3 regions of the Pseudomonas sp. Z003-0.4C(8344-21) genome follow, and region 2 is predicted to be linked to each of the others. Evidence: predicted binding sites of a transcription regulator. Region 2 holds the regulator's gene; each other region holds the start of a gene.

Region 1 (4,196 bases), 620 kb from region 2:
CCGGGCACTTAGCTCGGTCGATAAACGCGCACATTGGCATGCCCCTCACTGAGCAAATGGTGAGCATGCAGGCGACTCATCACGCCTTTGTCGCAATACAGCAGGTACTGGCGAGTCGGATCCAGCTCCTTGAAACGAGCGTTCACTGCATAGAACGGCATCGTCTGTACTTCTACGCCAGCGAGTTCCAGCGGCTCATCCTCGGCGGCATCCGGGTGACGGATGTCGATCACGATCTGGCCGGCCAGTGCTTCGCTGACTTCTTCAATCTGTACGTCCTGGCCCAGTTCGTCGATTACCCGATCGATTGGCACCAGTTTGGCATTGGCGAGCGCACGCTCGAGCACCGCCATGTCGAATTGCTGCTCTTCGTGCTCAACCCGACCGCGTTTGGCGGCCGTTTTCGGGTTGACCGAAATGACCCCGCAGTATTCCGGCATGTGCCGGGCGAAATCGGCGGTGCCGATCTCGTTCGCGGTGTCGATGATGTCTTGTTTGTGCGCCACGATCAGTGGGCGCAGGACCAGCTTGTCGGTCACGCAGTCGATCACCGACAGGTTCGGCAGCGTCTGGCTCGATACCTGGGAGATCGCTTCGCCGGTGACCAGCGCATCAATGTGCAGGCGCTCGGCGATGTTCGACGCCGCGCGCAACATCATACGCTTCAAAACCACGCCCATATGACTGTTATCGACTTTGCCGAGAATTTCGCCGAGGACTTCCTCGAACGGAACACTGACAAATAGCACGCGTTGCGAGCTGCCGTACTTCTTCCAGATGAAATGCGCGACTTCCATCACGCCCAATTCGTGGGCACGACCGCCCAGGTTGAAGAAGCAGAAGTGCGTCATCAGGCCACGACGCAGGATCTGGTAGGCCGCCACGGTCGAGTCGAAGCCGCCGGACATCAACACCAGCGTCTGCTCCAGCGCACCGAGCGGGTAGCCGCCAATGCCGTTGTGCTGGCTGTGGATGACGAACAACCGTTTGTCGCGAACTTCGATGCGGACTTCGATTTCCGGCGCTTTCAGGTCGATTCCGGCCGCACCGCACTCGCGACGCAGCTTGCTGCCGACGTATTTTTCGACGTCCATCGAACTGAACGTATGCTTGCCGGCGCGCTTGCAGCGCACCGAAAAAATCTTCCCGGCCAGGGCCGCGCCGTAATGCTGTTTGCACTTCTCGGTGATGTCGTCGAAGTCGCCCAGCGGGTACTCGTCGATCTGCAGAAAATGCGCGATACCCGGCATGCAAGTCAGGCGCTCGCCCATCTCTTTCAAGGCTTTGGGGTCGGTAACGCGGGTTTCCAGCTCGAGATTGTCCCACACGCCGTTCACCACCACTGCCGGGTCCAGGTCGCGGAGCACGGTGCGGATGTTCTTGGCCAACTGGCGGATGAACTTCGTCCGGACAGGTCGGCTTTTGATGGTGATCTCGGGGAAGACTTTTACGATTAGTTTCATGAAAACAGCGCGCGCACGGCCAGCCGAAAAAGGGGGGCGCGGATTATAGCGGAAATTGCTCAAGGTTTAACCAGTTAATATGCAGAACGTTTTGCATGCACCAAAACGGGTCGTTTTCGATTTGCACCGCCACATTAAAGGGCGATATTTTCGCAATCAGGCCGCTTGAAGCCTTTATAAGCATGAAATTGGGGCAAAAAACCCATGCTGGGGCACTGGCATGCAATTTGCTCCCTTGTGAGGCAGGTTGCCTTGGCAGAGTATTCGCGCCGGCATCACCCAACTTTAAGGGCATCCACTACTAGCCCTAAGCCACCCGGAGGACAGTATGTCGAAGACGGTTCAACTCATCAAAGATCATGACGTCAAATGGATTGATCTGCGCTTCACGGACACCAAAGGCACTCAGCACCACGTGACCATGCCGGCTCGCGATGCGCTGGATGACGACTTCTTCGAAGTCGGCAAGATGTTCGACGGTTCCTCCATCGCTGGCTGGAAAGGCATCGAAGCCTCCGACATGATCCTGATGCCGGTTGACGAAACTGCCGTTCTCGACCCGTTCACCGAAGACGCTACCCTGATCCTGGTGTGCGACATCATCGAACCTTCGAGCATGCAAGGCTACGACCGCGACCCACGTGCGATCGCCAAGCGCGCCGAAGAACACCTGAAAGCCACCGGTATCGGTGACACCGTATTCGCCGGTCCAGAGCCTGAGTTCTTCATTTTTGACTCGGTGAAATTCAAGTCGGACATCTCCGGTTCGATGTTCAAGATCTACTCCGAGCAAGGTTCGTGGATGTCCGACCAGGACGTCGAAGGTGGCAACAAAGGTCACCGTCCAGGCGTCAAGGGTGGCTATTTCCCGGTTCCGCCATTCGACCACGACCACGAAATCCGTACCTCCATGTGCAACGCACTGGAAGAAATGGGCCTGACCGTTGAAGTTCACCACCACGAAGTGGCGACTGCCGGCCAGAACGAAATCGGCGTCAAGTTCAACACCCTGGTGAAGAAAGCCGACGAAACCCAGACCCTGAAGTACGTTGTCCACAACGTTGCTGACGCTTACGGCCGCACCGCGACCTTCATGCCGAAGCCACTGTACGGCGACAACGGTTCGGGCATGCACGTACACATGTCGATCTGGAAAGACGGCAAGAACACCTTCGCCGGTGAAGGCTATGCCGGCCTGTCCGATACCGCCCTGTACTTCATCGGCGGCATCATCAAGCACGGTAAGGCTCTGAACGGCTTCACCAACCCGGCCACCAACTCGTACAAGCGTCTGGTACCAGGCTTCGAAGCGCCGGTCATGCTGGCCTACTCGGCTCGCAACCGTTCCGCTTCGATCCGCATTCCTTACGTGTCGAGCCCGAAAGCCCGCCGTATCGAAGCACGCTTCCCGGATCCGGCTGCCAACCCGTACCTGGCTTTCGCAGCACTGCTGATGGCCGGTCTGGACGGTATCCAGAACAAGATCCACCCAGGCGATGCCGCCGACAAGAACCTGTACGACCTGCCGCCTGAAGAGGCGAAAGAGATCCCACAGGTTTGTGGCAGCCTGAAGGAAGCACTGGAAGAGCTGGACAAGGGCCGCGCGTTCCTGACCAAGGGCGGCGTATTCTCCGACGACTTCATCGACGCTTACATCGCGCTGAAATCGGAAGAAGAAATCAAGGTTCGCACCTTCGTACACCCACTGGAATATGAGCTGTACTACAGCTGCTGATCCGGTAGCGCTGCGTAACGCGGCGTGACAAAAAGAGGCCTCCTTCGGGAGGCCTTTTTTATTGCCTCGATTTTGCGGCCAACCACGTCCCCTGTAGGAGTGAGCCTGCTCGCGATGGCGGCGTGTCAGTCGCCAATTTTCTTGATGATCCACCGCGATCGCGAGCAGGCTCACTCCTACAGGGATTTGTGGTGTTTGAATGATCTTTGGATGTGTCGCAAGTTGGGCCAACCGCCCCACCTGTCCTATGCTGCTACCCATCGCTTTCAATCCCGGTCGAGTTCATGGGTCGCATCTTTCTCTACATTCTGCTGCTGATCGCCCTGCCCGCCGCTGCGCAGATCTACAAATACACCGACGCCAACGGCAACACGGTCTACAGCGATCATTCGCCGGACGGCGTGAAGGCGCAGCCGGTTGAGCTGCCGCCGTTGAACCGTGTCGAGCCGCAAGCGCCAGGTACGCCGCCCCTGCCAGAGGCCGAGACGCCACAGCCTCCGCGCAATGCCTACGAAATCCTTGAACTGGCCGGCCTGCCCACGGAAGAAGCCTTGCGCGCCAACAACGGCACCTTCACCGTCAATGTGCTGATCAAGCCGCGCCTGCAGTCGCCGCATCAATTAAGACTGGTACTCGACGACGAACCCTACGGCCAACCGAGCAACGTGCCGAGCCTGCAACTGGTCAATGTCGACCGTGGCGAGCATCGTCTCGCGGTGCAGGTGATCGACGGCCAGACCATCATTCAGCAAAGCCCACCCGCGGTCTTCACCGTGCAGCGGGTGCACCGCCCATGAAAGGTGTGGTCCTGATCCTTTGCCTGCTCGCCCTGCCCGCTTCGGCGGAGGTGTTCACCTATATCGATGCCCACGGCAATCGCGTCTACACCGACCAACCGCGCGGCAACGCCAAGCGTGTGCCGATCGCCACCAGCAATCGTATGCCTGCCACCCCGACCGGCTCTGCACCGAGCCGCCAAACCAGGAACGCCACGCCGC
Region 2 (4,196 bases):
TGCCTGCCGCGAGCATCATCATCGCCATGATGCTTTTACCATCGACCGTGGTCTCGGGTGTACGGCCTACTCTGATCGTAGTCTCCGGAAACTTGCCCGCCACGCCGACAAACTTGGCAGACGCTCGGGCATGCAAACCGAGTTTGTTGATGATTTCGATTTCACGAGCAGGCATCGCGGTGTGGATCCTTTAGGTGAGGTCGCGGTGGCGGACCTGGACGTTTTTCAAGGTTTTCTGCAGGGCCTGACCCAGACGTTCGGTCAGGTAGACGGAGCGGTGATGCCCGCCGGTACAGCCAATGGCAACGGTCACATAGGCGCGATTACTGGCAGCAAAGCGCGGCAGCCACTTGTGCAGGTAGGCGTAGATGTCCTGGTACATTTCCTCGACATCCGGCTGTTGCGCCAGATACTCGGCAACCGGTGCGTCGAGACCGGACTGCTCGCGCAACTCCGGCTTCCAGTACGGATTGGGCAGGCAGCGAACGTCGAAGACCAGATCCGCATCCACCGGCATGCCGCGCTTGAAACCGAATGATTCGACCAGAAACGCCGTACCCGGCTCAGGCTGATTCAGCAGGCGCAACTTCAAAGTGTCGCGCAGCTGGTACAGGTTGAGATGGGTGGTGTTGATCTTCAAGTCAGCCAGGTCGGCGATCGGGCCGAGCAGGGCGGTTTCATCGTGAATCGCCTCGGCCAGTGAACGATTGGCGTTGCTCAACGGATGGCGCCGGCGCGTCTCGGAAAAACGCTTGAGCAGGGTCTCTTCGTCGGCGTCCAGGTACAGCACATCGCACTGGATATGCTTGGCACGCACCACTTCGAGCAATTCGGGGAAACGCGACAGATGACTCGGCAGATTGCGTGCATCGATCGACACCGCGACGAGCGGCTGCGCCAGTTCGGTGTGGATCAGCGCACGTTCGGCCAGTTCCGGCAGCAAACCGGCCGGGAGGTTGTCGATGCAGTAGTAGCCGTTGTCCTCAAGGACATTCAGCGCGGTACTCTTGCCCGAGCCCGAGCGGCCACTGACGATGATCAAGCGCATGATTAATGCCCGTTCTGCTCGTCCAGTACAACCTGGTACAAGGCTTCGTTGCTCGGTGCGCTGCGCAGTCTTTCACGCACTTCCTTGCGATCGAGCATGCTGGCGATCTGGCGCAGCAGTTCCAGGTGTGCATCGGTAGCAGCTTCCGGGACCAGCAGCACGAACAGCAGGTCTACCGGGGCGCCATCGATCGCGTCGAAATCGATCGGGGCTTCAAGGTGCATCAGCGCACTGATCGGCGCGTCGCAACCCTTGAGGCGGCAGTGGGGGATGGCGATGCCGTTGCCAAAACCGGTGGAACCGAGTTTTTCACGGGCGACCAACGCCTCGAAGACATCCTGCATCGCCAGATCCGGCACTTCGCGGTGGATCAGGTTGGCAATCTGTTCGAGGGCTTTTTTCTTGCTGCCGCCCGGCGCGTTCACTTGGGAACGGCCGGGGGTCAGGATGGTTTCAAGTCGGATCATGGATGAGGGTGTTAACGACCGGTCGCGCCCTGGAGGAGGCTCTGGGTCTTTTCCTTATGCTTTTTGAGTTGGCGATCCAGCTTGTCGGTCAGCAGGTCAATGGCGGCATACATGTCGTCGTGCTCGGCATTGGCGACTACTTCTCCGCCGGGAATATGCAACGTGGCTTCGATTTTCTGCTTGAGCTTCTCGACATTCAATATGACTTGCACGTTGGTGATCTTGTCGAAATGCCGCTCCAGCCGGTCGAGTTTCTCGCCGATGTAGGTGCGCAGAGGTTCGGTCACTTCCAGTTGGTGTCCACTGATGTTGACTTGCATACAGCTTCTCCTTCGTTGCCAGTGCATAAAGCGGCAGGCCGAAAAGCCTGCCACTGGAACGCTGTAACGTGGCTTACATCAACCGCTTGCGTTCGCTCGAAGGCGCGATTCCGAGGGATTCGCGGTACTTGGCGACGGTGCGGCGAGCCACCTGAATGCCTTGTGCCTCCAGTAAACCAGCGATCTTGCTGTCACTCAACGGCTTTTTCTGATTTTCCGCGGCAACCAGTTTCTTGATGATCGCGCGGATCGCCGTGGACGAGCATTCGCCGCCTTCGGAGGTACTCACGTGGCTGGAGAAAAAGTATTTCAGCTCATAAATACCGCGCGGGGTATGCATGAATTTTTGTGTGGTCACTCGGGAAATCGTCGATTCGTGCATGCCCACCGCCTCGGCGATGTCATGCAGGACCAGCGGTTTCATGGCTTCGTCGCCGTACTCCAGGAAGCCGCGCTGATGCTCGACGATCTGCGTGGCGACTTTCATCAGCGTTTCGTTGCGGCTCTGCAGGCTTTTGATGAACCAGCGAGCTTCCTGAAGCTGATTGCGCATGAAGGTGTTGTCGGCGCTGGTGTCGGCGCGTTTTACGAAACCGGCGTACTGAGCGTTGACGCGTAGACGCGGTACCGATTCCTGGTTCAGCTCGACCAGCCAGCGCTCGTTGTCCTTGCGCACGATGACGTCAGGTATGACGTATTCGGCTTCGGTGGACTCGATCTGCGAACCCGGTCGCGGATTGAGGCTCTGCACCAGTTCGATGACCTGGCGCAGCTCGTCTTCCTTGAGTTTCATGCGCCGCATCAGCTGACTGTAGTCGCGGCCGCCAAGCAGGTCGATATAGTCGCTGACCAGGCGTTTGGCCTCTGCCAGCCATGGCGTTTTTGCCGACAACTGGCGCAGTTGCAACAGCAGGCATTCGCTGAGGTTGCGTGCGCCGATGCCCGCGGGCTCGAACTGCTGGATGCGGTGCAGGACGGCTTCGATTTCGTCCAGTTCAATGTCCAGTTCCGGGTCGAAGGCGTCGAGGATTTCTTCGAGGGTTTCGTCCAGGTAGCCCTGATTGTTGATGCAATCGATCAGGGTCACGGCGATCAGGCGATCGGTGTCGGACATCGGTGCGAGGTTCAACTGCCAGAGCAAATGGCTCTGCAGGCTTTCGCCGACGGAAGTGCGGGTGGTGAAATCCCACTCGTCATCATCGCTGCTCGGCAGACTGCTGGCGCTGGTCTGGTAAACATCCTCCCAGGCCGTGTCTACCGGAAGCTCGTTGGGGATGCGCTCGCTCCATTCGCCATCGTCGAGGTTGTCTACCGTCGGCGCGGCTTCCTGGTAAGAAGGTTCCTGAATGTCGGTGTTGGGCTTTTGCTCGACGTTGTCGGCCAGCGGATCGGAATTGTCGAAGTCGTCGCCTTCTTCCTGGCGTTCGAGCATCGGGTTGGATTCCAGAGCCTCCTGGATTTCCTGTTGCAGATCCAGGGTCGACAATTGGAGCAGGCGGATGGCCTGTTGCAGCTGCGGTGTCATCGTCAGCTGCTGGCCCATTCTCAAGACTAGCGATGGTTTCATGGCAGGGGCTTAACACCTTATTCGCCGGCGCTATGCGCCATCCACTACAGGGCGCCGAAGCGCCAAACTTAAGCAAATTATATGCCTGAAACTGAAGTGTTTGCCTAGAGCGCTGTAACAATTAAGCGCTATAAAAAACGGCTTGATCGATACAGCACCCGCGCAGCTTGTCGAACAGCTCGCGCTTACAGGCGGAACTCGTGACCCAGATACACTTCCTTCACCAGATCGTTGGCCAGGATAGTCTCGGCGTCACCTTCGGCGATCAATTGACCGTCGTTGACAATGTAAGCGGTTTCGCAGATATCCAGCGTCTCACGCACGTTGTGGTCGGTGATCAGCACACCGATGCCTTTGGCCTTGAGATGGTGAATGATCTGCTTGATGTCGCCAACCGAGATCGGGTCGACACCGGCGAACGGCTCGTCGAGCAGGATGAATTTCGGTGCGGTGGCCAGGGCGCGGGCGATTTCCACCCGGCGGCGCTCACCACCCGACAGGCTCATGCCGAGGTTGTCGCGAATGTGGCTGATGTGGAATTCCTGCAGCAGGCTCTCCAGCTCTTTGCGGCGACCGGCCTTGTCGAGTTCCTGACGGGTCTCGAGGATGGCCATGATGTTGTCGGCCACCGACAGTTTGCGGAAGATCGACGCTTCTTGCGGCAGATAGCCGATGCCGGCTTTGGCGCGGCCGTGCATTGGCTGGTGGCTGACGTCCAGATCGTCGATCAGCACGCGACCCTGATCGGCCTGCACCAGACCGACGATCATGTAGAAGCAGGTCGTCTTGCCGGC
Region 3 (4,196 bases), 970 kb from region 2:
GATCAACGGCTGGCGAGAAGGACGCGGCGACAACTGGGACGGTATGACCGGCACTGCGGGAATCCACAGACTCAACGAACTTCACGCCGTCGGCTGACACAGGGCATTTATTCCGACACGACAATCTGAATATGTAACGAATTAACCACGCACGTCCCTCCCGGACGGCGGGCTACGGCCCAGGGGCTCCTTCGAGGAGCCCTTTTTATTGCCTGAAAAGCGGCTTGTGCCTCACATGAAAACCTGTAGGAGTGAGCCTGCTCGCGATAGCGGTCTACCGGTCACTCATCAAGTGACTGAAAGAACGCTATCGCGAGCAGGCTCACTCCTACAGGGGGGACGGGTGTGTCAGATGGCTCAGCGCAACGCGGCGATGGCGTCGACCGCTTCGCGAATCAGCGCCGGGCCTTTATAGATGAAGCCCGAATAAATCTGCACCAGGCTGGCACCGGCCTCGATCTTCTCGGCCGCGTGCTTGCCTTCGGTGATCCCACCGGCGGCGATGATCGGCAAACGCCCGGCCAGCTCACCCGCCAGCACCTTCACGGTGTGGGTGCTCTTCTCGCGTACCGGTGCGCCGGACAGACCGCCCGCCTCGTCGCCATGCTCCATGCCTTCAACGCCCACCCGGCTGAGGGTGGTGTTGGTGGCGATCACCGCGTCCATGCCGGTTTCGATCAGCGCCTGCGCCACCTGCACGGTTTCTTCGTCGGTCATGTCCGGGGCGATCTTGATTGCCAGCGGCACATGCTTGCCGTGGCGCAGCGCCAGTTCGGCGCGGCGCGTGGCCAGGTCCGCGAGCAACTGCTTGAGCGAATCACCGAACTGCAGGCTGCGCAGGCCCGGGGTGTTTGGCGAGCTGACGTTGACCGTCACATAGCTGGCGTGGGCGTAAACCTTGTCGAGGCAGATCAGGTAATCGTCGACTGCACGCTCGACCGGGGTGTCGAAGTTCTTGCCGATGTTGATGCCCAGCACGCCCTGGTATTTCGCTGCGGCGACGCGCGCCAGCAGGTTGTCGACGCCGAGGTTATTGAAGCCCATGCGGTTGATGATCGCCTCGGCTTCCGGCAGGCGGAAAATCCGTGGTTTCGGGTTGCCCGGTTGTGGACGCGGGGTCACGGTGCCGATTTCGACAAAGCCAAAACCCAGTTGTGCGAAACCATCGATGGCCGCGCCGTTCTTGTCCAGACCGGCCGCCAGCCCCACCGGGTTGGGAAACTCCAGGCCCATGACAGTCACTGGCACCTGCGCCGGCGCTTTGCAGAGCAAGCCGTTGAGGCCCAACCGTCCACCCGCGCCGATCAGATCCAGCGACAGATCGTGGGAGGTTTCCGGGGAAAGTTTGAACAACAGCTGACGGGCCAGGGTGTACATGGGCGGCGATGACTCGGGCGGCGAAAAGAGGCGGCGATTATAGCCGGGCATGGCCCTGCGGCGCGAGGCGCACGCGCAAATCGCGCCGGTGGCATATGCCTTGCACTTCCCGGGTTATCAACTCGCCGGCCAATGACGACCGGCGAGCGCGGACAATGGCGTCGTCTACGGGATTTGCCTGGGCAAAGTCCGCGGCGGCGCTTTTTTTTCGAGGTGGCGATGTATGAATGAACTGACGGTCGGGCCGCTGGCCTGGGTCAATGGCAGCGATGCGCCGGAAAAGAGCGCGATCAACCTCGGCTTCATGGCCCTGAGCGACTGCGCCTCGGTCGTCGTCGCGGCCACGCAGGGCTTTGCCCAGCCTTACGGCCTGACCCTGAACCTCAAGCGCCAGGCCTCCTGGGCCAACCTGCGCGACAAACTGGTCAGCGGCGAACTCGACGCCGCGCACAGCCTGTACGGGCTGATCTACGCCGTGCACCTGGGCATCGGCGGCGTCGCGCCGACCGACATGGCCGTGCTGATGGGCCTCAACCAGAACGGCCAGAGCCTGAACCTCTCGCGCGGTCTGCAAAACCTCGGCGTGAACAGTCCTGAAGCGCTCGACCGCCACGTGCACCAAAGCCGCGCAAAACTGACCTTCGCCCAGACCTTCCCCACCGGCACCCATGCGATGTGGCTGTATTACTGGCTGGCGAGTCAGGGCATCCATCCGTTGCAGGATGTCGACAGTGTGGTGGTGCCGCCGCCGCAAATGGTCGCGCATCTGCAAGCCGGGCGCATCGACGGTTTTTGCGTCGGCGAGCCGTGGGCCGCCAGCGCGGTGCAGCAGGACCTCGGTTTCACCCTCGCCACCAGCCAGACCATCTGGCCCGATCACCCGGAAAAAGTCCTCGGTTGCACCCGTGAATTCGTCGAGCAGTACCCGAATACCGCGCGGGCATTGGTGATGGCGATTCTCGAGGCCAGCCGCTTCATCGAAGCCAGCCCGGAAAATCGCCGCAGCACCGCGCACCTGCTCAGCGCGACGGAATACCTCGATGCGCCGGTGGCGTGCATCGAACCGCGTTTTCTCGGCGACTATGCCGACGGCCTCGGCAATCGCTGGCAAGACCCGCACGCGCTGCGCTTTCATGGTAATGGCGAAGTCAACTTGCCGTACCTCTCCGATGGCATGTGGTTCATGACCCAGTTCCGCCGATGGGGCTTGTTGCGGAGCGACCCGGACTACCTCGCCGTGGCCCGTCAGGTTCAGCAACTGCAGCTGTATCGCGATGCCGCAACGGCGGTTGGCGTGGCCACCTGGGGCACCGACATGCGCAGCAGCCAGTTGCTTGATGGCAAGGTCTGGGACGGCAGCGATCCGGCCGGCTACGCGCGCAGCTTCAAGCTGCACGCGCTGAACGACGACGCTCCCCTGCTTGCCCAGCGCTGACCGGAGGCCGCGAACATGTTGCGTATTCTGCTGATCAACGACACCGCGAAAAAAGTCGGCCGTCTCAAGGCTGCATTGACCGAGGCCGGTTTCGAGGTGATCGACGAGTCCGGCCTGACCATCGACCTGCCCGCACGCGTCGAAACGGTGCGCCCGGACGTGATCCTGATCGATACCGAGTCACCGAGCCGCGATGTGATGGAGCAAGTGGTGCTGGTCAGCCGCGACCAGCCACGGCCGATCGTGATGTTTACCGACGAGCATGACCCGACGGTGATGCGCCAGGCGATCAAGTCCGGGGTCAGCGCCTACATCGTCGAGGGCATCCACGCTCAGCGCCTGCAGCCCATTCTCGACGTGGCGATGGCACGCTTTGAAAGCGACCAGGCGTTGCGCGCGCAGTTGCAGGCGCGGGACCAGCAACTGGCCGAGCGCAAGCGAATCGAACTGGCCAAAGGGCTGCTGATGAAGATGAAAGACTGCAACGAAGAAGAGGCCTACACGCTGATGCGACGCCAGGCCATGAGCCGGCAGCAGAAGCTGATACAGGTGGCAGAGCAGATTATTGCGATGAGCGAGTTGCTGGGCTGAAATCTTCGTTGCAAATCAAGAGCCCCTCATCGGAACGCCGCCCGCCTAGCCCTCTCCCGGAGGGAGAGGGGACTGACCGCATTGTCTTGCGCTTTCCACCGACCTGAAAGACCGGGTCGATTATGGATTCACTGAAAATCGTTCGGATTGATGAATCACTCGGCCATCCCCCGATCAGTCCCCTCTCCCTCCGGGAGAGGGCTAGGCGGGCGGCGTTCCGATGAGGGGCTTTTGCTTTTAAACACACTTGGCACAAATCTCGCTAAGCATTCCCTCAGGTAACCAACGGCGGTTGCCCCACCCACGACAAAGACGTCGCTCACCCCATTCGCCCTTTTGCGAATCCGGTAGCGGCGTTTTTGCGTTTTGGCCCCACAGACCGGGGCCGGTGGTGCGGCCGTGCAGGCGCTCCACCTGCTGTGCATGACTCCCGAGACTCTTATCAGCTGAGGTGCGCGATGAATTCAAGCTTCTGGAAATCCGGCCACACCCCGACCCTGTTCGCGGCCTTTCTGTATTTCGACCTGAGCTTCATGGTCTGGTACCTGCTCGGCCCGCTGGCGGTGCAGATTGCCACCGACCTGCAACTGACCACCCAACAACGCGGCCTGGTCGTCGCCACGCCGATTCTCGCCGGCGCGGTACTGCGCTTCGCCATGGGCATGCTGGCCGATCGGCTGTCGCCGAAGACTGCCGGGCTGATCGGTCAGGTCATCGTCATCTGCGCGTTGTTCGGTGCGTGGAAACTCGGTATTCACAGTTACGAGCAGGCGCTGATCCTCGGCCTCTTCCT

Evidence for each region. Region 2 encodes sigma-54, which starts transcription at its own class of promoters, with help from an activator protein. Its sites were predicted from a motif close to ANTGGCATNNANNTTGCTNT; they were not measured.
Region 1: glnA (type I glutamate--ammonia ligase) is a predicted target of sigma-54. The motif match lies at 1,678-1,697, and genes of this name have one in related genera.
Region 3: BLU24_RS19735 (CmpA/NrtA family ABC transporter substrate-binding protein) is a predicted target of sigma-54. The motif match lies at 1,465-1,484, and genes of this name have one in related genera.

The regions. Positions count from the first base shown of each region.
Region 1 is NZ_LT629756.1:5,975,972-5,980,167, forward strand. It holds gene thiI (tRNA uracil 4-sulfurtransferase ThiI) at 9-1,463, opposite strand; gene glnA (type I glutamate--ammonia ligase) at 1,792-3,198, shown strand; gene BLU24_RS26825 (DUF4124 domain-containing protein) at 3,483-3,995, shown strand; gene BLU24_RS26830 (DUF4124 domain-containing protein) at 3,992-4,196, shown strand, end outside.
Region 2 is NZ_LT629756.1:5,353,977-5,358,172, reverse strand. It holds gene BLU24_RS24275 (HPr family phosphocarrier protein) at 1-175, opposite strand, end outside; gene rapZ (RNase adapter RapZ) at 191-1,048, opposite strand; gene ptsN (PTS IIA-like nitrogen regulatory protein PtsN) at 1,051-1,515, opposite strand; gene hpf (ribosome hibernation-promoting factor, HPF/YfiA family) at 1,527-1,835, opposite strand; gene BLU24_RS24255 (RNA polymerase factor sigma-54) at 1,909-3,402, opposite strand; gene lptB (LPS export ABC transporter ATP-binding protein) at 3,588-4,196, opposite strand, start outside.
Region 3 is NZ_LT629756.1:4,385,216-4,389,411, forward strand. It holds gene rmf (ribosome modulation factor) at 1-97, shown strand, start outside; gene BLU24_RS19730 (quinone-dependent dihydroorotate dehydrogenase) at 358-1,377, opposite strand; gene BLU24_RS19735 (CmpA/NrtA family ABC transporter substrate-binding protein) at 1,601-2,812, shown strand; gene BLU24_RS19740 (ANTAR domain-containing response regulator) at 2,828-3,403, shown strand; gene BLU24_RS19750 (nitrate/nitrite transporter) at 3,862-4,196, shown strand, end outside.